Regions from separate parts of the Propioniciclava sp. LT294 genome, predicted to be linked through region 2. Evidence: riboswitches for the same ligand, from Rfam matches in the RefSeq annotation. Region 2 holds a riboswitch; the other holds the start of a gene.

Region 1 (10,560 bases), on a different contig from region 2:
GAAGAGGAGGCCACACGCGATGATGGTCTTCTTGCGACCGAGGCGGTCGGCGATGTCCCCGGCGCCCAGTGCTCCGAAGAGGGCCCCCACGAACACGAGCGAGCCCATGAAGCCAGCCTCGGTGGGGTTGAGCCCCCACCCGGGCTCCTTCATCGCCATGATGGCGGGCAGCGTCGTGCCGTAAACGATGAGGTCGTAGCCGTCGAGGACCACGATCAACCAGCAGAGCAGGATCACCAGCCAAGCCGGCTTGGAGCGCACCGCGGTGCGCGGAGACAGCGATGTCGTCATGAGGATACTGTGCTCCACGGAGCGGTCCGCGCGTAAGGTTGTTCTCCAGAGCAGAATCCCCCGAGTGGACAGCGTGAGCATGGTCAGACAGGCAACATCGTCCAAGGAGCGTCCGTCCTACGCCATCAGCAGCGTGGACCACGCCCTGCGGCTCGCGGCGCTCCTCCAACTCGAGGGCACCACGACCGTGTCGCACGCGGCCGCGCACCTGGGGGTGGCCCCCAGCACGGCGCACCGTCTGCTGGCGATGCTGGTCTACCGCGACTTCGCGACGCGCGACGGCCGCTCCTACCGGGTGGGACCGGTCCTCGCCCAGGTGGATCAGCCGCCCGGCACGACGGGCCACCTCCGCGATGCCGCGTTGGGACCCATGACGCGCCTGATGAACGCGACGGGCGAGACCGTCACCATGATGATCCTGACTCAGCGGCACATCCGCTTCGTGGCCGAGGTGGAATGCGCCCACCACCTCCGGGTGGGTCACCGGACCGGCATGGTGTTCCCGGCCCATCGCACGTCAGGCGGCCTGGCGATGCTGGCCGAGTGGGACGACGACGCGATCCGCAAGCTCTACGCCCAGGCACCCGAGGGGGAGGAACCGCCGGACTTCCACATGCTGTTCGCCCGGTTGGAGTCGGTGCGGCAACAGGGCTTCGCGATGAACAACGGCCTCTCCGAGCGCGGCGTGCTCGCGCTGGGCCACACCATCCGGGGTTCGGAGGGCGTCGCGGTCGCCTCCCTGTCCATCGCCATGCCGGCGAGCCGCTTCGAGCCCACCGCCGTCCGCGGTCTGGTGTCATCCCTGCGGCGCGCAACCCGTGAAGTGGAGGGCGCTCTCGCCGGGCCCCCGTAGGCGATCAGCCGATCACGGCCACGGCATCGGCGTCCGTGCGGACGCCCACGGTTGCGGCTCCCAGCTTCTCGGGGAGCCGCATCTCGGCCTTGGCTCCACTGGGCAACACCACGGTGACCTGGACATGGCCACGGCGCACCTTCTGGTCCTTGACCAACAGGTGGAGCCCACCGGGATCGACGCTGAGGCTGTTCGGCCCCAGCGCGATCACGTGATCGGCGGCCAGCGCCCCCAACCCGAGGGCGTCGGCGTCCTTCTGCGTGAGGAAGCCCGAGTACCCGAGGAACGTCGCGACCTCGGCCGAGACGGGGTGGCGCCAGAGGTTCCCGGGCGTGTCGATCTGGAGCATCCTGCCGTCGGCGAGGATCGCGACACGGTCGGCGAGTGCGAAGGCCTCGTCCTGGTCGTGGGTGACGTGGACGGCGGTGGTCCTCGTCTCGCGGAGCACCTCCGCCAGCACCTCGACCAGGCGCTCGCGGAGCCCCCGGTCCAGCGCGGACAGGGGCTCGTCCAGCAGCAGCAACCGGGGGGAGGGTGCGAGCGACCGCGCGAGCGCAACCCGCTGGGCCTGTCCTCCCGAGAGCTCGGTGGTCTTCCGGCCGGCGAAACCGGGCAGCCCCACGAGTTCGAGGACGTGCTCCACGATCGCGGCTCGCTGCCCGCGCGGCACCTGGTGGAGGCCGTAGGCGACGTTCTTCCCGACATTGAGGCTGGGGAACAGCGCGGGATCCTGGAACATCATCCCGAAGTTGCGCTTGTGGGTGGGGGTGGCGGAGATGTCGCGCCCGGCCCAGGTGATGCGGCCGGCCGCCAAGGGTTCCAGGCCGGCGATCGCGCGCAGGAGCGAGGACTTGCCCGAGCCGGACGCCCCGAGCAGGGCCACGATCTCGCCCGGCGCGACGTCCAACGAGACGTCGTCGATCGCGGTCACGACCCGGCCCTCGTCCGGCTCCACCGGGCGCCGCTTGGGCGAGGCCCACGAGAGGATCGGTCGCTTGGCCGGGGTCGTGTATCCCGGCTGCTGGGTCGAGACCCGGTAGCGCACGACCACGTCGTGCACGCCGAGCCCGGCCTGGTCGGTCACCATGTCGTCGCCTCCTGCGGCCTCATCCTCTCAGCCAACCCCATCACGATCGCACAGCCGACCGCCAACAGGACGGCCGCCGCGAAGCCCATGCCCTGGTTGTCCGCGCCGGGACGTCCGATGAGGCGGAACACCACCACGGGCAGGGTGGGTTGGTCGGGTCGCGCCAGGAACGACGTCGCGCCGAACTCCCCCAGCGCGGTGGCGAAGGCGAATCCGGTCGCCAACCCCAGGCCACGCCCGAGGAACGCCAGGTCGATGTCGCGCAGCACCTTGCCCGGGCCGGCCCCGAGCACGGCCGCGGCCTCGCGCAGGCGGGGGTCGATGGCGCGCAGCACCGGCAGCAACACCCGGACCACCAGCGGCAGCGCCACGATGGCCTGGGCGATGGGCACGAGTGCGAGCGAGCTGCGGAGGTCCAGCGGCGGCCTGTTGAGCGTGATCAGGAACCCGAAGCCGACGGTCACCGCGCTCACGCCCAAGGGCAGCATGAAGGCACCGTCCAGCAGGCCGAGCGCACGGCGTCCGGCCTCGTTGCGGGGGCGGCGGGAGACGACGAGGCTGACGAGCAGGCCCAGCACGAGCGCGAGCACGGTCGCGACGGACGCCGTACGCAGCGAGTTCGCCGCGGCCACCCAGACGGGCACCGACAGCGTCCCACCGCCGGTGGTGGCGAGGTTGGCGTAGTGCTCCAGCCCGTGGCCGGATGCCGTGGCGAGGCTCCGCTGGACCAACGTCGCCAGGGGGAACACCAGCAGGCCGAGGACGACCACCGCGGTGACAAGGCTGGGACCCCCGTCGCGGCGCCGCGACCAGGGCGCCTCCATGGACTCATCGGTCCGCAGGCGCTGCGCGCGGGCCTGCGTGGCCTGCAGGCGGCTGGCGATGATGAGGGCGGTCCCGCCCACGACCAGCTGGACGATCGACAGCGCGGCGGCGCCGGTCAGGTCGAGCAACTGGGTGGTGAGGAACCAGATCTCGGTCTCGATGGTCCCGTAGGAGGCCCCACCCAGCACCATGACCACGCCATAGGCCGACGCGCAGAACAGGAACACCAAGGCGGCCGCCGAGGCGATCGCGGGAGCCAGCGCCGGGATGGTGATGGTCCAGAAGACGCGGCGCGGCGAGGCGCCGAGCACGGACGCCGCCTGTTCGGTCCGCGGGTCGAGGGAGGCCCACAGGGCCCCGACCGTGCGGACGACCACCGCATAGTTGAAGAACACGAGGCTGGCCACGATGACCGCGAACTCGCCGTCGAGGTTGAGGTGCCCCAGCGGTCCCGTCGAGATGACCAATCCCTTGAACGCGACGCCGACGACCACGCTCGGCAGGACGAACGGAACCGTCACGACGGCGCGGACGAGCCACCGGCCGGGGAAGCGCGTCCGGTACAGCACCCACGCCCCCGGGACGCCCAGCAGCACGGAGACCACCGTGCCGGCCGCCGCCTGGGCCAGCGTCGTGCGGATGACGCGCCAGGTCCGGTCCTCGGAGAAGACCTGGAGGAACCCGTCGAGGGTGAAGAACCCGTCCGGGAAGAAGCCCCGGCCCACCAGCGTCACGACCGGCCAGGCGAAGAAGATCGTGAGGAACGCCAGCGGGATCGCGCCCGCCGACGTCCAGGCGAGGACGGTTCCCCCGTGCGGTGCCCGGGGGAACCTCCTCGTCACGACCCGGTCAGCCAACGACCGTCGACGTCCAGGTACGGATCCAACCATCCCGCTTCGCGGCGATCTCCTCGGCCGGGACCTGGAACGGGGAGTCGGACAGCGGCGCGTACTTCACCCACTCCTCGGGCAGGGCCGTGGAACGGACGGCCGGGTACATGTACATCTGGCCCGGGATGTCGGCCTGCACCTCGGGGCTCAGCATGAAGTCGATGAACTCCTTCGCGCCCTCGGGGTTGGCAGCCCCCTTGATGACGCCCGCGTACTCGACCTGGCGGAAACAGGTCTGCAGCAGTGACGTGGTCGGGGGCTCCTTGCCATCGACGACCTCGAACGCCGGGGACGTCGAGTAGCTCAGCACGAGCGGACGCGGGCCCTTGCCGGTGCTGCCGGAGAACTGGACGGTGTAGGCCTCGGTCCAGTCCTTGGCCACGAGCACGCCGTTGTCCTTGAGCTGCTTCCAGTAATCGACCCAACCCGGGTCACCCTTCGCACCCACGGTCGCCACGAGGAAGGCCAGGCCCGGCGAGCTGGACGCGGCGTTCGGGACGACGAGCAGCTTGGCGTACTCGGGCTTGGTGAGGTCGTCGAGGCTGGTCGGGACGGCCTTGCCGTTGGCCTGGAACCACGCGGAGTCGGCGTTGATGCACACGTCGCCGAAGTCGATCGGGACGAGGCGGCCGGAACCGTCGGCCTTGAGCGCCTCGGCGTCCGCGGCGGGGAGGGCTGCGCTCCGGTACGGGGCGATGATGTCCTCCGACAGCGCGCGCCCCGCGAAGGTGTTGTCGATGCCGAAGACGACGTCGCCGAGAGGGGAGTCCTTGGTCAGGACGAGCTGGTTGGTCAGGGTCCCCGCATCCCCGGGGGCGACGAACGTCACGTCCAGGCCGGAGTCGGTCCTGAACTTCGTCAGCAATTCCTCGCTGACGTTGAACGAGTCGTGGGTCACCACGGTCAGCTTGGTGCTCTTCGCCGGTGTCGCGGACGCGGCGCCCGGCGCCGCCGACGAACCCGCGGCTCCCGACGACGTGGCCGTCGGGGCGCTCACGCAGGACGCCAGGGCCAACGACAGGCCTGCCACGAGGGCGACCGCCGGCAGGCGGATGGGCTGGTACACGCTTGCTTCCTCCTCTTCTGGAGGGGCCGACCATCACTGGCCGGGTGAGAACTCGACTCCCTACGCCGGTGCTGACCGGATCAGGTTCGAGGGTCTGCGGTGCTCCGCACTCTCAGCGCCCCTGCGGCGCTCCCCTGTCGAGGGCCAAGCATACCCCGTTGTCAGCGACCCGTGCCCGCGTAGACGACCGCTTGCCCCTCGGCGTCCAGGCCGAAGGCGGTGTGGACGGCCCGCACGGCCTTGTCGAGCTCGTCGACGTCCACCAGCACCGAGATCCGGATCTCCGAGGTGGAGATCATCTCGATGTTGATGCCGGCCTCGGCCAGTGCACGGAACGCGGTCGCCGAGACGCCGGGGTGCGAGCGCATGCCGACGCCGATGATCGAGAGCTTGCCGATCCTGTCGTTGTAGATCAGCTCGGTGAAGCCGATCGTCGGCTGGGCTGCGCGCAGGACCTCCATGGCCTTGTCGCCGTCCGACTGCGGGAGCGTGAAGGAGATCGCCGTGGTGCCACCCTCGACGGACACGTTCTGGACGATCATGTCGATGTTGATGCCCGCGTTCGCCACGGTGGTGAAGACCTCGGCGGCGGCACCCACCCGGTCCGGCACGCCGACCACGGTGATCTTGGCCTCGCGGCGGTCGTGCGCGATGCCGGTGATGATCGGGTTCTCCACGGAATCCTCCTCGTCGATGTGCTGGACCCAGGTGCCGGGCTTGTCGGAGAACGACGACCGGACGTGCACCGGGACGTTCTCGCGGCGGGCGTACTCAACGCAGCGCAGATGCAGGATCTTGGCGCCGTTCGCGGCCATCTCCAGCATCTCGTCGTAGCTGATCTCCGGGAGGCGCTGCGCACCCGGCACGATCCGGGGGTCGGCGGTGAAGACACCGTCGACGTCGGAGTAGATCTCGCAGTAGCCGGCCTTGAGGGCGGCGGCCAGGGCGACGGCCGTGGTGTCGGACGCCCCGCGCCCGAGCGTGGTGATGTCCTTGGTGGTCTGCGAGACGCCCTGGAAGCCCGCGACGATGACGATGTCACCCTCATCGAGGGCCGACTCGATGCGACCGGGCGTGATGTCGATGATGCGGGCGTCGCCGTGCTTGTCGGACGTGATGACCCCGGCCTGGGAGCCCGTGAAGGAGCGCGCCGTGTGACCGAGGTCGTTGATGGCCATGGCCAGGAGCGCCGCCGACATGCGCTCACCCGCGGTCAGCAGCATGTCCATCTCGCGGGCGCGCGGGTGGGGGCTGACCTGCTGGGCCAGGTCGAGGAGCTCGTCCGTGGTGTCGCCCATGGCCGACACCACCACGGTGACCTCGAAGCCCTGCTCCTTCGTCGCGACGATGCGCTGGGCGACGCGCTTGATGCTGGCGGCGTCCGCCACCGACGAGCCACCGAACTTCTGCACCACACGCACTGTCGGGTCCCCTTCCTTCGTGAGCGGGACCAACTCTGCCACGGCGCCGGCCGGAGCACAGGGCGTTCCCAACCGCCGGGCGCCGGGCACCGTGCGAGGATGGTCCCGGACAGGAGAGATGCATGACCCACGACCCGGTACCCCAACGGTTGTCGGACGCCGAGCGGGACACCGCGTCCCAGATGCTCCGCGATCACTTCGAGGCCGGACGCCTGGACGCTGGCGAGTTCGACGAGCGACTCTCCGCGGCACTGGCCGCGCGCATCGCCGCGGACTTCCAGCCGCTGTTCGCCGACCTGCCCGCCCCCCGCCCGGACACCTCCGGCCCCAGCGCCCCGCCGCTCGGTTGGGCGCCGGCCCACGGTTCGTCGGTCACGGCCCGGCCCACAGCATCGCCCCCGGGGACGGGCGGCGGCACCGACTGGATCGGCGTGGCGCGCCGCGTCATCTGGCCGGCCGCGATCGTCATGGGCATCCTCACCGGGAGCTGGTGGACCTTCATCGGGATCGCGATCGTCGGCTCGATCATCCTGAGCCAGCTCGCCAGCAACCAGCGAAAGCCACCGCCGTACCTGCAGCGCTAGCTGGCTAGGCTGCCACCATGCGTGGCGAGTACAAGGTCCCGGGCGGCAAGTTGGTCGCGGTCGACGTCGACGTGGCGGACGGGGTCATCACCCGGGCGGCCGTCCACGGCGACTTCTTCCTCGAACCGGACGACGCGCTCGAGGACATCAACGCCGCCCTCGCCGGGCAGCCGGACACCGCGAGCGCGGAGACGCTGGGGCGCGCCATCGAGGCGGCGCTGCCCGAGCACGTCGAGATGATCGGGTTCACCCCGGCGTCCGTCGGCATCGCCGTCCGGCGGGCACTCGGCAAGGCGACCGGCTGGGCCAACCACACCTTCGACCTCATCGGACCGGTGACGTTGGATCCGGCGATGCACGTCGCCCTCGACGAGGTGCTCACCCGCGAGGTCGCCGCGGGGACGCGGCCGCCCACGCTGCGGTTCTGGGACTGGGACTCCGCGCTCGTCGTGATGGGCAGCTTCCAGAGCTACGTGAACGAGATCGACCAGGAGGGCGCCGACCGGCACGGCATCCGGGTCGTGCGGCGCATCTCGGGCGGCGGGGCGATGTTCATGGAGCCGGGCAACTGCATCACCTACTCGTTGCACGTCCCGACCTCGCTGGTCGAGGGGCTGAGCTTCGAGCAGAGCTACGCCTTCCTCGACGACTGGGTGATGACCGCCCTGGCGGACGTCGGGATCAAGGCGCGCTATGTCCCGCTCAACGACATCGCCTCGGACAAGGGCAAGATCGCCGGAGCCGCCCAGAAGCGGTTCGCGGCGGGGTCGGTCCTGCACCACGTGACGATGGCGTACGACATCGACGCCGACAAGATGCTGGACGTGCTGCGCATCGGCCGGGAGAAGATGTCGGACAAGGGCACGAAGTCGGCCAACAAGCGCGTGGACCCCATGCGCTCACAGACGGGCCTCCCGCGGGACGAGATCATCCGGCGCTTCATGGCGTCCTTCGCTGCCACGCACCAGACCCGCCCGGGCTCGTACTCGGGCTCCGAGTTGGCCGAAGCCCGCGAGCTGATGGAGACCAAGTTCCTCACCGACGCCTGGACGCACCGCGTCCCCTGACCCGGGGGTCAGGGGACGCGGGGTGTCCCGCCGGGCCGTCAGGGACGCGGGCCCCGCGGGTCGTCCGGAGCGTCGAGGCCCCCGGTGTCCCCGGCATAACCGCGGTTGCCGTGCGGGTTGTGTTCGCGGTCGCCACGGGTGTCGGTGGGCGAGCCGTCGGGACCGTCCAGAACCTCCGCCACCGGGCCGCGCCCGTCATTGTCACGGTCGAACAGCGGACCGTCATCGCGGCCATCGCGCGCGTGCTCGCGCTCGTCCGACCAGCGGCGGGTCCGCATCGCGTCGGAGGCCACCTCGTCCGCGCTCACGCCGTAGTAGCGGTAGAGCTCGTCCTCCTGGGAACGGTCGAGGTGCCCATCCTCGGAGATGTTCGGCGCGTCCTTGACGACGTCCTTGTGGTGGGCGACGACGAGGTGGTCGTCATCGGAGAACCTGGCTCCCGCGAGCGGCACGAAGCTGGTCCTCAGGCCGAAGAAGCCGGTGTGGACGGTGACCCACATGGGCTTGCCCGTCTGGTCGTCGAGGTAGACCTCGCCGATGCCACCGATGCGCTCCCCGTTGGGGTCGTGGGCCGTTGCACTCCGCAGGCGGTCGATGTCGCTCTCGTGGAACATGGTGCCTCCTTCGTTCGATGTCGTTCAGTGATGACAACATCCCGGTTGAGCGGGATTCCCTCGGACAGAGGACGTACTCATCACCCTTGCCCACAAACCCGTCGGCCACAAGGGTGGATGACGAGCTGGGCCCGGAATTGGGTTTCCTCACCCACGACCCCGCACGGCCCACTCCGGGGGGACTCAGGGAGACCCCGGCTACGCTGGGACGGCCCCACCGTCGACCCAAGAGGAACCATGCCGCCACCACCATCCGGCTTCCGCCCGGAGATCCATGGGCTGCGCGGCCTTGGGATCCTGCTCGTCGTGGCCTACCACCTGTGGACCTCGGGCCGCGTCTCGGGGGGCGTCGACGTCTTCCTGTTCGTCTCCGCGTTCCTGATGACCGGGAGCTTCGTGCGCAAGGGGACGGCGTTCACGTTGTCCGACTTCCTGGTCCAGCGCTTCCGGCGCCTCGTGCCGATGGCGGCGATCGTCGCCGCGGCGACCACGGCGGTGGGCTGGCTCGTCCTCCCGCCGACCCGCTACGAGAGTCTGCTCAACCACGCCCGGGCCTCCCTCATCTACCGGGAGAACTGGCGCCTCATCGCCGACCAGGCCAACTACATGGTGGCGGACCCCCAGCGCCTCAACCCGTTCCAGCACTTCTGGAGCCTGTCGCTCCAGGGCCAGTTGTTCGTCCTGCTCCCCTTGGTCTTCGTCGCCTCGGCGTTCCTGGAGCGGAGGGCCCACATCCCGGTCAGGCGGACGCTCGCGGTCGTGCTGGGCGCGGCCACGGTGGCCTCGTTCGCGTGGGCGGTCCACCGGGTCGGGGTCGACCCGGCCGCCGCCTACTTCGAGACCTGGACACGCGCCTGGGAGTTCACGGGCGCGGGGCTGGTCGCCCTGCTGCCCGGCGCCCGCCCGCCGGTCCGGGTCGCACGCGCCCTGTCGTGGGCGGGGGTGGCCCTGCTGCTGGTCACCGGCTTCATCTGGGGACGCGGCGCGTTCCCGGCCTGGGCGGCGGTGCCGCCGCTGGCGGCCGCAGCGCTCGTGATCATGGCGGGTCCCAACGCCGACGACCCCGGACACGCCGCCTGGTGGCTGTCCCGGCGTCCGGTCACGTTCATCGCCAACCGCGCCTACTCGCTGTACCTGTGGCACTGGCCGGTCTACGTCTTCACCGTCGTGCTGACCTCGAACGGCGACCCGCGCACCGGCGTCCGGGACTCGGTGACGATCCTGCTGCTCTCCCTTGTCCTGGCCGACCTGTCGACCCGGCTGGTGGAGCGGCGGTTCCACCAGCTCGACCTGCTGCGGTCCAAGCGGTACGCGGCCACCGCGATCGCGGCGTTCACCCTCATGGCGGTGTCCGTCCTGGGCGGCGTCTCGGCGCTCATCGACCGGGACGAGCGCGCCACGGCGGACCTCCCGCCCGAGCAGCGGCCGGGCGCCCGCGCACTCTCGCCCGCGCCCTCCCCCACCACCTCCCCGACCCCGGACACCCCGCCCCTCCCCTCGCTCCCGGCACCGGCACCCGAGCCCACCCCCGGTCGCGGTATCGCCCCGGGCGACCGGGCGATCGCCCTCGACTGGCCGCGGGAGCTCCCTCCGTGCGACCCCTCGCGCGAGGACCACCCACCGCGTCCGGACCTGGGGTGGTGTGGGGTGATCGAGCCTGACGGCGACCCCACGCGGGTGGTGGCCGTCGTCGGCGACAGCCACGCGTTCCAGTGGCTGACGACGATCATTCCGCTGGCCGAGGAACGCGGCTGGCGCGTCATGGCCTACGGCCGCGCCGCCTGTCGTGTCGGCTCACCGAACCCGGATGCCGGATGCCAGGAGTACACGCAGGAGGCGATCGCCTGGCTGCTGCACACCCG
Region 2 (10,560 bases):
CGGCCAGCGTCAGCACCGCGTAGGTGATCGCCGCCGCACCGGATGCCGTGGCGAGCGAGGCCAGACCACCCTCGAGCGCGGTGATCCGCTCCTCCAGGACGTTCTGGGTCGGGTTCATGATGCGCGTGTAGATGTTGCCCGACCTGCGCAGGGCAAAGAGGTCCGCGGCGTGCTGCGTGTCATCGAAGACGTAGCTGGTCGTCTGGTAGATCGGGACGGCGCGGGCGTTGGTGGCCGAGTCAGCCTGCTCCTGTCCGGCGTGGACGGCGAGAGTCTCGATGCGGCGATCGCTCATGGGTGGTCCTTCGTCTCGGCGCTGCGTTGCCCCACCCTAGTTCCGTGACAGCGGGGCCGGCGGGTCGATCTCGGTGCTCGAACCGAGCATCCAGCGTCCCACCACCTCGTAGCGGTTGCCCCGGTCGTGCAGGTGCGAGTGGACGAGCACCAACTCCGTGGCCTCCCAGCCGTCGGCCTCGAACGCGTCGAGCACGCGGACGACGCGCGTCGTGTCGATCGCGCGGTTGGCCCGGGCCAGGGTCAGGTGGGGCACGAAGCGTGCACCGTCGACGCGGATGCCCGCGCGCGTCGCCGCGTGGCGGCAGCGCCCGGCCAGTGCCGTGAGCTCCTGCCCCCCTTCCGGGACGCCCAACCACAGGACCTTCGTCTCCAGCGGCCACGGGAACGCTCCGCCGCCACCCAGCCGGAGCCGGAACGCCGGCGTCCGTGCTGCGACTTGCGCCAGGTTCTCGGTGAGGCGCTCCAGGGAGGGGTCCGGGACGTCCGCCATGAAGGCGGTCGTCAGGTGCCAACCCTCCGGACGGGTCCAACGCAGGCGCGCCTCGGCCGGACGCCGTGGCGTGAGGAAGTCGTCGAGTTCCTCGACCAGACTCGCGGGGGGCAGGATCGCGGTGAACATGCGAGCACCCATGGCGTCACGCTACACAACCGTGGTGCGCGCCGGCCTGAACGGGCCCGCCGGCCCCTCCGCCCCCCACAGCGACGTGTTTGATCGCATCGTGAACGAACTGTAACCGGTTTGCTTGAGAAAGCGTCTGTTTGTTTGAGAACATGAAGCGTGGAGGACATGTTTGTGTCCGTCCCACCGAACGAGGAGGTTTGGATGCGATTCAAGACAGCCATCGCGGTCGGCCTGGCCGGCATGCTGGCACTGGCGGGATGCTCCGCTCAGGCGCCCTCTGCCACCGCCCCCGCCACGGGTGCCCCGGCGGGGACTGCGGCGGCCGGTGGGTCCGGGGGCGCCGGCGGCGACGTGGGTGTTTTCACCTGGTGGGCCGAGGGCTCCGAGAAGCTGGGTCTGGCCGAGTTCGAGAAGCTCTTCAAGGAGAAGTACCCCAAGGACAAGTTCGTCAACCTCGCCGTCGCGGGTGGGGCCGGCTCGAACGCCAAGGCGAAGCTCGCCGCCGACCTTCAGAACAACAACCCGCCCGACTCGTTCCAGGGCCACGCGGGTGCCGAACTGTTCGACTACATCAGCGCCGGCCAGCTCGAGCCCGTCAATGACGTCATCGACGGCCTGGGTGGTGCCAAGGTCTTCCCCCAGAGCCTCCTGGACCTGCTCACCGTGGATGGAAAGATCTACTCGGTTCCCTCCAACGTCCACCGCTCCAACGTCGTGTGGTCGAACCCGGCGGTCCTGGCGAAGGCCTCGATCAGCAAGGAGGCCCCGGCGGACCTCGACGCATGGCTCGCCGACATGCAGAAGCTGAAGGATGCCGGCGTGGCGACCCCGCTGGCCGTGGGCACCGCTCCGTGGACCCAGCTGCACCTGTTCGAGAGCGTCCTGCTCTCGGAGCTGGGCACCGACGGCTACAACGCCCTGTTCACCACCGGTGACTGGTCCGACGCCAAGGTCGCCTCGGCCGTGTCGAAGTACGGCAAGCTCCTCTCCTTCGCCAACACCGGTGGAGCCGACGACTGGCCGCAGGCCACCGACATGGTCATCGACGGCAAGGCCGCCTACAACGTGATGGGCGACTGGGCGGTGGCGCAGTTCGCCGAGAAGGGCAAGAAGGAGGGGACGGACTACCTCTACTGGCCGACCCCGGGCACGAACGGCACCTTCCTGTTCCTCGCCGACTCCTTCACCCTGCCCAAGGGAGCCAAGAACCCCGGCGGCGCCAAGGACTGGCTGAACCTCGTCGGCTCCGCGGACGGCCAGAAGGCGTTCAACCTCGCCAAGGGTTCGATCCCCGCACGCACGGACGTCGCTGCGACCGACTTCCCGCCCTACCAGCAGTCGGCGATGGCGTCGTTCAAGGGAGACAAGATCGCCAGCTCGATCGCCCACGGCGCGGCGACGCAGATGGCCTGGAGCGCGGACATCACGACGGCCCTCAGCAAGTACGTCTCCGACAAGGACCAAGCTGCCTTCGTCAAGAGCCTGGCCGACGCGGCGGGCAAGTACCGCTGACGCACAGCAGCGGCATGGCCTGATCGACAATCGGGGAGGCGCCGGGGCCGACGCTCCGGCGCCTCCCCCGTACGACACGGAGGAGACCTACCCGTGGTGAAGAAGTGGCAGGGGTTGCTGATGGTGGCGCCCTCGATCGTGCTCGTGATCGTCTTCGTGTATGGCCTGATCGGGCAGAACATCGCGACGTCCCTGGAGCGGGTGACGACCAAGACGTTCTCCGGCAACGAGCGGGTCGTCAGCGAAGGCGGCATCGCCAACTACCAGTTGTTGCTGGCTGATGAGCGGTACCAGCACGCCCTGTGGAACCTGCTGGTCCTGACCGTGGTGTTCGTCGGCGGCACGATGATCTTCGGCGTTCTGTGGGCGCTCCTGCTCGAGAAGGGCGTCCGCGGGGAGGGCTTCTTCCGGTCGGTCTACCTGTTCCCCATGGCGGTGTCGTTCATCGCTTCGGGCACGGTGTGGAAGTGGCTGCTCTCCCCCGGCATCGGCGACCATGAGGCGATCGGCCTGAACCGCCTGTTCCTGCTGGTCGGCCTCCCGGAACTCCAGAGCCGTTGGTGGTCCGACCCCGGCCCCTTCAACATGGCCGCGATGGCCATGCCGGCCGTCTGGCAGCTGTCCGGTTACGTGATGGCGTTGTTCCTGGCCGGCTTCCGTGGCATCTCGCTGGACCAGCGTGAGGCTGCGCGCGTCGACGGCGCCTCCGAGTGGCAGGTCTACCGCCACGTCCTGTTCCCGCAGCTCTCCCCCATCGCGCTGTCGGCGCTCATCATCATCGGCCACATGTCGATGAAGACCTTCGACCTGATCTACGCGATCGCCGGCCAGAACAACTACGTCGCGGACGTGCCCGCCACGCTCATGTGGGTGCAGCTCTTCCAGCAGCGCAACGCGCCGACGGCTGCGGCCAACGCGACCATCCTGCTGCTGATCGTGGCGGTGGTCGTCGTGCCCTACCTGATCTACACCAACCGCACCGAGAGGGTGGCCAAGCGATGACGACCGCCCTTCCCACGCTGGAGCCCACGGCGACCGTGGTCCTCCCGCGCCGCAAGCAGTCCACGCCCGGTCAGGTGACCTGGCGAAGCATCCGCATGGCCCTGCTGATCACCTTCGTGGCAGCCGTCCTCATGCCCATCTACGTCGTGCTGGTGACGAGCTTCAAGTCGCCTGCCGACTTCTCCGTGGCCGGCGCGTGGGACATCCCGACCCGCCTGAGCTTCGAAGGCTGGAAGGCCGCCTGGGATGCCCTCGCCCCCGCCGTCGGGCGCTCCCTCGCGCTCGGTGTCGCCGCGGCCGGCATCTCCTCGTTCCTCGGTGCCATGAACGGGTTCGTGTTCTCCAAGTGGAAGTTCCCGGGTGCCGACCTCCTGTTCACGATGTTCCTGTTCGGCATGTTCATTCCGTACCAGGCGGTGATGATCCCGCTGCAGCAGTTGATGATCGCCCTGAACGATTCGATGCCGGTCCTGACCGGCATTCCCACTCTGGTGATCGCCCACGTCATCTACGGCATCCCGATCTGCACGCTGATCTTCCGCAACTACTACGCCACGGCGGTGCCCGACGAGATCCTCGAGGCGGCCCGTGTCGACGGTGCCGGCATGTGGCGCATCTTCACGTCGATCGTGCTGCCCGTGTCTGCGCCCGCCTTCGTCGTGACCCTCATCTGGCAGTTCACCAGCGCATGGAACGACTTCCTCTTCGCCCTGTTCCTGACCGACCGCAACACCGGTCCCGTGACGTATGCACTGCAGGAGCTGGCGTCCGCCCAGAACCCCGACTACTCCCGCATGATGGCCGGAGTTCTCGTGGCATCCCTGCCGACGCTGCTGGTCTACATCTTCCTGGGGCGCTACTTCGTGAGCGGCCTGATGAGCGGTTCCGTGAAGTAGCACGTGTGGGATGATGCAGCCCGACGAAAGGACTACCCGATGACGCTCGAGCAGACGCTGCACACCGACATGGTCGCTGCCATGAAGGCCCGTGACCCAGAGCTGGTGACCACCCTGCGCATGGCGATCGGGGCCCTGAAGAACGAGAAGGTCGCCGGAAAGGAAGCTCGCGAGCTCTCCGAGACCGAGGAGATCGCCGTCCTGCAACGGGAGGTGCGCACGCGCAGGGACTCCGCGCAGGCCTACACCGACGGCAACCGCCCGGAGCTCGCGGCCAAGGAGTTGGCGGAGGCCGACATCCTGGGGCGCTACCTGCCCACCATGTTGTCCGACGACGAGTTGGACGCCATCGTGGCCGAGGAGGTCACCGCCGCCGCGGCGTCCACCGGGGAGAAGCCGACGATGCGCCAGATGGGGGCCCTCATCAAGGCCGTCAACGGTCGCGTCGCGGGTCGCGCGGAGGGAGCCGCCGTGGCGGCCAAGGTCAAGGCCGCCCTCGCCTGAGCGGGAGGACGGCACCGAACGGAAACGCCGCCCGCCCAGGACAATCTGGGCGAGCGGCGTCGAAGGTCGTGCTCAGGCGGCCAGGGCGAGCACGCTCACGCTCTGGGCACACCACGAGCAGTACGCCGACACCTCCCCGCTGCGGACGGCCAGCGTGTGGCCGCAAGACAGGTTCGCCTCCGAAAGGCGCCAGCGCGCCGTGTGATCTCTCATGTGTTTCTCCTTGCAGTTGTCCGGCCGCGGCGCATGAGGCTGCCAGCAGCACGGCTTTTCTTGGTTCGAATCTCGTAGCGCGAGGTTGCGCCGGCGAGCGATCAGGGCCTGCGGACCGTTCCGCACCCGAATTGCATTAGTCTACACGACTACTATCTGGGTTGCCAGTCCGTGACAATCACGCCGTCCAGCCGCCCAGGATCGCGTCGGACAATTCGGCGGTCTGCAGGGCGGTGCGTCCGGTGCTGGGGCATTCCGCCACCCCGCGCAACTCGTCGAGGATGGTGGCGACGAGGGGCCCGTGCACGTGGGGCGGGTCCGACACCTCGACGGACCGGGAGCCGTCCGCCGTGACCAGGCGGATCGGGCTGGGTGCGAACGTCGCGAAACTCAGCACCCCGCGTGTCCCGGCCACGACCGTCTCGTCGAGTGCGTCCGGTGAACCGAACGCCCAGGAACCCGTGGCCAGGACATCCCCGAAGCGCCAGGTGGCGGCGACGGCGTGGTCACCGCCCGAGGTGGCGCCCGCGGCGTCCGATGAAGGACCCAACAGCCAGTGCAGGATGTCGAGCGCGTGGCAGGCCGTCTCGAAGAACTCGCCGCCGCGGTTGAGTGCCGGGTCCCAGCGCCAGCCGTCCACCAGGGTCGGCTTGCGCCACGTGGTGTGGACGGTGAGGGGCTGCCCCACCTCGGCCAGCAACGCGCGCACCTGCGCGAAGCGCGGGAGCGCGCGACGGTAGTAGGCCACCCAGAGCCGGACGCCGTGCGCGTCGGCCGCCTCGACCATGGCGCGTCCCTCCTGGGCCGACATGGCCATGGGCTTCTCCACCAGCACGTGTTTTCCTGCTTCGGCCGCCGCCATGACGTACTCGGCGTGGTGGGCGGTCGGGGTGGCGATGTAGACGGCCGTCACGTCGGGATCCTCGATGACCGCCCGTGCATCGGTTGACCAGCGGCGCACGCCGTGGCGGGCGGCGAAGTCCTCGGCCCGGGCGCCGTCGCGGCGCATCACGTGGACCACGTCGGAGTCGTCGGCACGGAACACGCTCGGCGCCGCCTTCACCTCGGTCACGTCTCCGACACCGATGATCCCCCATCCCGTCATGGGGCGATCCTTCCAGATCGCCAGCGCGCCTGTGTCCTGAAAGCCACGCCATCATGGACGCCCACTGAGGCCGTCGGTCACCATGGCAGGCATGGACGCCAGCCCCGCACGCACGCGCTACTACACGGCCAGCAGCGTGGACGGGTTCCTCGCCACGACGGACCACTCGCTCGACTGGCTGCTCAGCCGCACGATCGACCAGGACGGCCCCTACGGGTACCAGCCCTTCATCCGCGAGATCGGGGCACTCGCCATGGGGGCGTCGACGTACCAGTGGATCATGGACCACAACGCCTCCACCGGAGAGCCGTGGGCCTACGACATCCCGGCGTGGGTCTTCACCCACCGCACGCTGACGCCGCCACCCGCAGGCGCCGACGTGCGCTTCACCCACGCGCCCGTTCCGGACGTGCACGCGGCCATGGTCCAGGAGGCCGCAGCGCGCGATGTCTGGCTCATGGGCGGCGGGGACCTGGTCGGCCAGTTCGCCGACCATGGGCTGCTCGACGAGGTGATCGTCAGCTATGCCCCCGTCACGCTCGGGGCGGGGGCTCCCCTGCTGCCACGCCGGCTGGAGCTCCGCCTCACCGACACCGCTCGCAACGGCGACTTCGTGTGCGCCCGGTTCGACGTCGCGCGAGGATGAACGAGCGTCCCGAAGGGCCCGGGCCCCTCGCGTTGGCTCGAGCGCACGGGCACGCAGGGCGACAGCCGAGCCTGCCAGACTCTCCGTTGTGTGGATGCGTGCGTTGATCACCGTCGCGGCGATGGTGGGGCTGGCCGGTTGTACGTGGCCGGGCGCGGACCCGTCGAGCGTCACGGCGGTGGCCGAAACGGTGCAGGTGACCTCGGTGTCGGACGGAGACACCTTCACCGCGGTCACCGCGGATGGCGAACGGGTCCGGATCCGGCTGCTCGGTATCGACGCCCCCGAAACGGCCCGCGATGGCCAGCCGGCCGAGTGCGGCGCGAAGCAGGCGGCCGACGAGCTGCGCAGCCTCATCGCTGGACGCTCGGTGACCGTGACCAGCGACCCCGTGGGGGACGAGGTCGATCGCTTCGGGCGGCGGCTCGCCTACGTCACCGTCGACGGCCGGGACGTCGCCCTCGCCCTCACCCATGCAGGCATGGCCGAGGCCTGGTACCCAGCCAGCGCACCCGAACCCACCCGGTACGGCGACTACCGGAAAGCCGAGCGAACCGCCCGCGCGGCCAACACCGGCCTCTGGGCGACGTGCGCAACGGTGGGCCGCTGACGCTGCCCCCAGCCACCGGGGATCCCTGCCGTGATCAGGACGCCATCTGCTCGCGACAAGCGGGAAGGGTGATCGTTGGTGATCGAGTCCCGTCCCAACGGCCGCAGATCGCTCCTGGGGCTCGCTCTCAGCCCAGTTCCCTTCGAAGGGGCCGTCCATGAGTTCCCTGGTCGGGGGGCCAGGTGTGGCGGGTCTCGGTGATGGTCGGCGTGACGAGGTGGTCGACCGGTCCGTGTCCCACGTCAGGTTGCCGGCTGAGCCGCCAGTTGGCGGCGCCACGCAACGCCGCCTGCAGGTAGGCCCGTCCCTGCTCGACACTGGCGATCCCGATGCCTGACGCGGGGACCTCGCCGAACACGGCCGCGGACGCCGCAATGGCAGACGAGAGTGTGCAGCCGGTTCCATGGGTGTTGCGGGTCGCGATGCGAGGAGCCCTCAGCTCGACAATCGCCCCGGGTCGAGCGAACACGTCCAGAACCGTGTCACCATCCATGTGGCCACCCTTGACCAGCACGGAGCGCGCCCCGGCCGCCACGAGCGCCGCGGCCTGATCGACCGCTTCGTCCTCGTCGGCTGCCGCCGCTCGTCCGAGAAGCGCTGCAGCTTCGGGCAGGTTCGGCGTGACAAGGTCTGCCCAGGGGATCAGGTGATCCCGAACGAGCGCCACAGCATCCTCGGCGAGCAGCCGGTCGCCGGATGTGGCGAGCATCACGGGATCCAGGACGAGGATCCCGAACTCGCTACGCCGGGCGACGATGAGGTCGGTGATCGCGGCGACCGTGTCAGCGTCTGAGAGCATTCCGACCTTGGTCGCGGCGACGTGGAAGTCGTCGAGCACTGCGGCCACCTGGTCGACGACGAGGTCCGAGGGCACCGGATGCGCTCGTCGTACTCCCTGGGTGTTCTGGACGGTGAGCCCCGAGACGGCCGCACAGCCGTAGACGCCGAATGCGGAGAAGGTCTTGAGGTCGGCTTGGATCCCGGCCCCTCCGCTGGGATCCGAGCCCGCGATGCTGAGACAGACAGGGCGCATGCGCGTCATCCTGCCACCCCATTCGCGGAGTGAGTCGCCTTCGGGAGCAAAACGTGCTTGGATGTGGCACATCCCACGGGTGCCCGAGCACGGGCTGAGATCAGGCTGACGCTGCCTGGACCGTCGAACCTGCCTGGGTAATACCGGCGAAGGAAGAGAGATGTCGATGGAGAACCATCCGCAGCACCATGCCGTCCTGCTCACCGACGGGGACCTGTCCGTCCCGGTCACCGCCGTGAGACTGGCGGACTCACCCGGGGGCCGCCCCAACGAGGATGTCCTGTGCTACAGGACACGCGGTCCGGGCGGTGACCCCACCGCCGGGCTTCCCACGCTGCGTCAGGCGTGGATCGACGCCCGCGGAGACACCGAGCCACACACCGCTCGACCCCGCAACCTCGCAGACGACGGGCGCTCGGCTCTGCGGCGTGGCGCGGCCTCGGACAGCTGGACCGGCCGCATCCACCTGCCGGTCCGTGCGATACCGGGGCGCACGGTCACCCAACTGCACTACGCCCGCAAGGGCGTCATCACGCCCGAGATGCGCTATGTGGCGCTTCGCGAGGGGATGCCGGTGGAGCAGGTGCTCACCGAGGTGGCTGCGGGCCGGGCGATCATCCCGGCGAACGTCAACCACCCCGAGTCCGAGCCGATGATCATCGGACGCGCCTTCCTGACCAAGGTGAACGCGAACATCGGCAACTCGGCGGTGACGAGCTCGATCTCCGAGGAGGTCGAGAAGCTGACGTGGGCCACCCAGTGGGGCGCGGACACCGTCATGGACCTCTCGACCGGTGACGACATCCACACCACGCGCGAGTGGATCATTCGCAACTCCCCCGTTCCGATCGGCACCGTGCCCCTTTACCAGGCGCTGGAGAAGGTGGGCGGGCACGCGGAGGACCTCACGTGGGAGGTCTACCGCGACACCGTCATCGAGCAGGCTGAGCAGGGCGTCGACTACATGACCGTGCACGCGGGCGTGCTGCTGCGCTACGTCCCCATGACCGCCGACCGGGTCACGGGGATCGTGAGCCGCGGGGGCTCGATCATGGCGGGCTGGATGCTCGCACACCATCGGGAGTCGTTCCTGTACGAGCATTTCGACGAGTTGTGCGAGATCTTCGCCGCCTACGACATCGCCTTCAGCCTCGGCGACGGCCTGCGTCCGGGCAGCCTCGCCGACGCGAACGACGAAGCTCAGCTGGCAGAACTCCGGACCCTCGCCGAGCTGACCGAGCGAGCGTGGGCCCACGACGTACAGGTCATGGTCGAGGGCCCCGGGCACGTCCCGCTGAACCTGGTCGAGGAGAACGTCCGGCTGGAGCAGGACTGGTGCCACGGGGCTCCGTTCTACACGCTGGGGCCGCTGGTCACCGACATCGCGCCCGGCTACGACCACATCACGTCGGCGATCGGTGCAGCCGTCATCGCCATGCACGGGACGGCCATGCTCTGCTACGTCACACCCAAGGAGCACCTGGGCCTGCCCAACCGGGACGACGTCAAGACGGGCGTCATCACGTACAAGATCGCGGCTCACGCGGCCGACGTCGCCAAGGGCCACCCCGGTGCGCGGGTACGCGACGACGCGCTCAGCAAGGCACGGTTCGAGTTCCGCTGGCACGACCAGTTCGCGCTCTCCCTCGACCCCGAGACCGCAATCGCCTTCCACGACGAGACTCTGCCCGCAGAGCCCGCCAAGACGGCCCACTTCTGTTCGATGTGCGGGCCGAAGTTCTGCTCCATGCGCATCAGCGCTGACATCCGAACCCGGTTCGGCGAGGGGGCTGCAGCGTCCGGGATGGAGGCGAAGTCCCGCGAGTTCCGCGAACACGGCGCGTCGGTCTACCTTCAGGTCACCGAGGTGGAGAGGTGACGGCCACCCAGACGTCGACCACGCGACGGAGCCTGGTCCCCGAGCTCCCCCCGGACGGCCAGGCCGCAGTTAGGGGTGGGATCTGGGGCAACTTCGTCGACATGCTCCACATCTTCCTGCCGGTCATCGCACTGGCGCCGGCCCTACCCGCCCTGGCCGGCCCCCACGCGAATGCGACCACCGCGGCGATCATCATCATGGCGACGCTGGTGGGCCGCCCCCTGGGCGCGATGATCTTCGG

Evidence for each region. A riboswitch is a leader RNA that binds a small molecule or an ion and turns the genes downstream of it on or off. The one in region 2 is predicted to bind thiamine pyrophosphate.
Region 1: it holds a riboswitch for thiamine pyrophosphate, as region 2 does, so the genes downstream of both, AC5YDA_RS08010 (thiamine ABC transporter substrate-binding protein) here and thiC (phosphomethylpyrimidine synthase ThiC) in region 2, are expected to answer to the same signal.

Annotation. Positions count from the first base shown of each region.
Region 1 covers NZ_JCAKNG010000005.1:41,686-52,245, forward strand. Annotated here, with positions in the region: gene AC5YDA_RS07990 (MFS transporter) at 1-291, opposite strand, end outside; gene AC5YDA_RS07995 (IclR family transcriptional regulator) at 371-1,144, shown strand; gene AC5YDA_RS08000 (ABC transporter ATP-binding protein) at 1,149-2,231, opposite strand; gene AC5YDA_RS08005 (ABC transporter permease) at 2,225-3,898, opposite strand; gene AC5YDA_RS08010 (thiamine ABC transporter substrate-binding protein) at 3,906-5,012, opposite strand; TPP riboswitch at 5,053-5,158, opposite strand; gene AC5YDA_RS08015 (aspartate kinase) at 5,174-6,433, opposite strand; gene AC5YDA_RS08020 (DUF1707 SHOCT-like domain-containing protein) at 6,556-7,017, shown strand; gene lplAB (lipoate-protein ligase LplAB) at 7,035-8,084, shown strand; gene AC5YDA_RS08030 (PRC-barrel domain-containing protein) at 8,123-8,698, opposite strand; gene AC5YDA_RS08035 (acyltransferase family protein) at 8,936-10,560, shown strand, end outside.
Region 2 covers NZ_JCAKNG010000002.1:291,516-302,075, reverse strand. Annotated here, with positions in the region: gene AC5YDA_RS04030 (O-acetylhomoserine aminocarboxypropyltransferase/cysteine synthase family protein) at 1-295, opposite strand, end outside; gene thpR (RNA 2',3'-cyclic phosphodiesterase) at 332-928, opposite strand; gene AC5YDA_RS04020 (ABC transporter substrate-binding protein) at 1,121-2,431, shown strand; gene AC5YDA_RS04015 (carbohydrate ABC transporter permease) at 2,552-3,433, shown strand; gene AC5YDA_RS04010 (carbohydrate ABC transporter permease) at 3,430-4,329, shown strand; gene AC5YDA_RS04005 (GatB/YqeY domain-containing protein) at 4,369-4,833, shown strand; gene AC5YDA_RS04000 (hypothetical protein) at 4,906-5,046, opposite strand; gene AC5YDA_RS03995 (Gfo/Idh/MocA family protein) at 5,225-6,151, opposite strand; gene AC5YDA_RS03990 (dihydrofolate reductase family protein) at 6,243-6,797, shown strand; gene AC5YDA_RS03985 (thermonuclease family protein) at 6,892-7,407, shown strand; gene thiD (bifunctional hydroxymethylpyrimidine kinase/phosphomethylpyrimidine kinase) at 7,535-8,440, opposite strand; TPP riboswitch at 8,506-8,612, shown strand; gene thiC (phosphomethylpyrimidine synthase ThiC) at 8,607-10,319, shown strand; gene AC5YDA_RS03970 (MFS transporter) at 10,316-10,560, shown strand, end outside.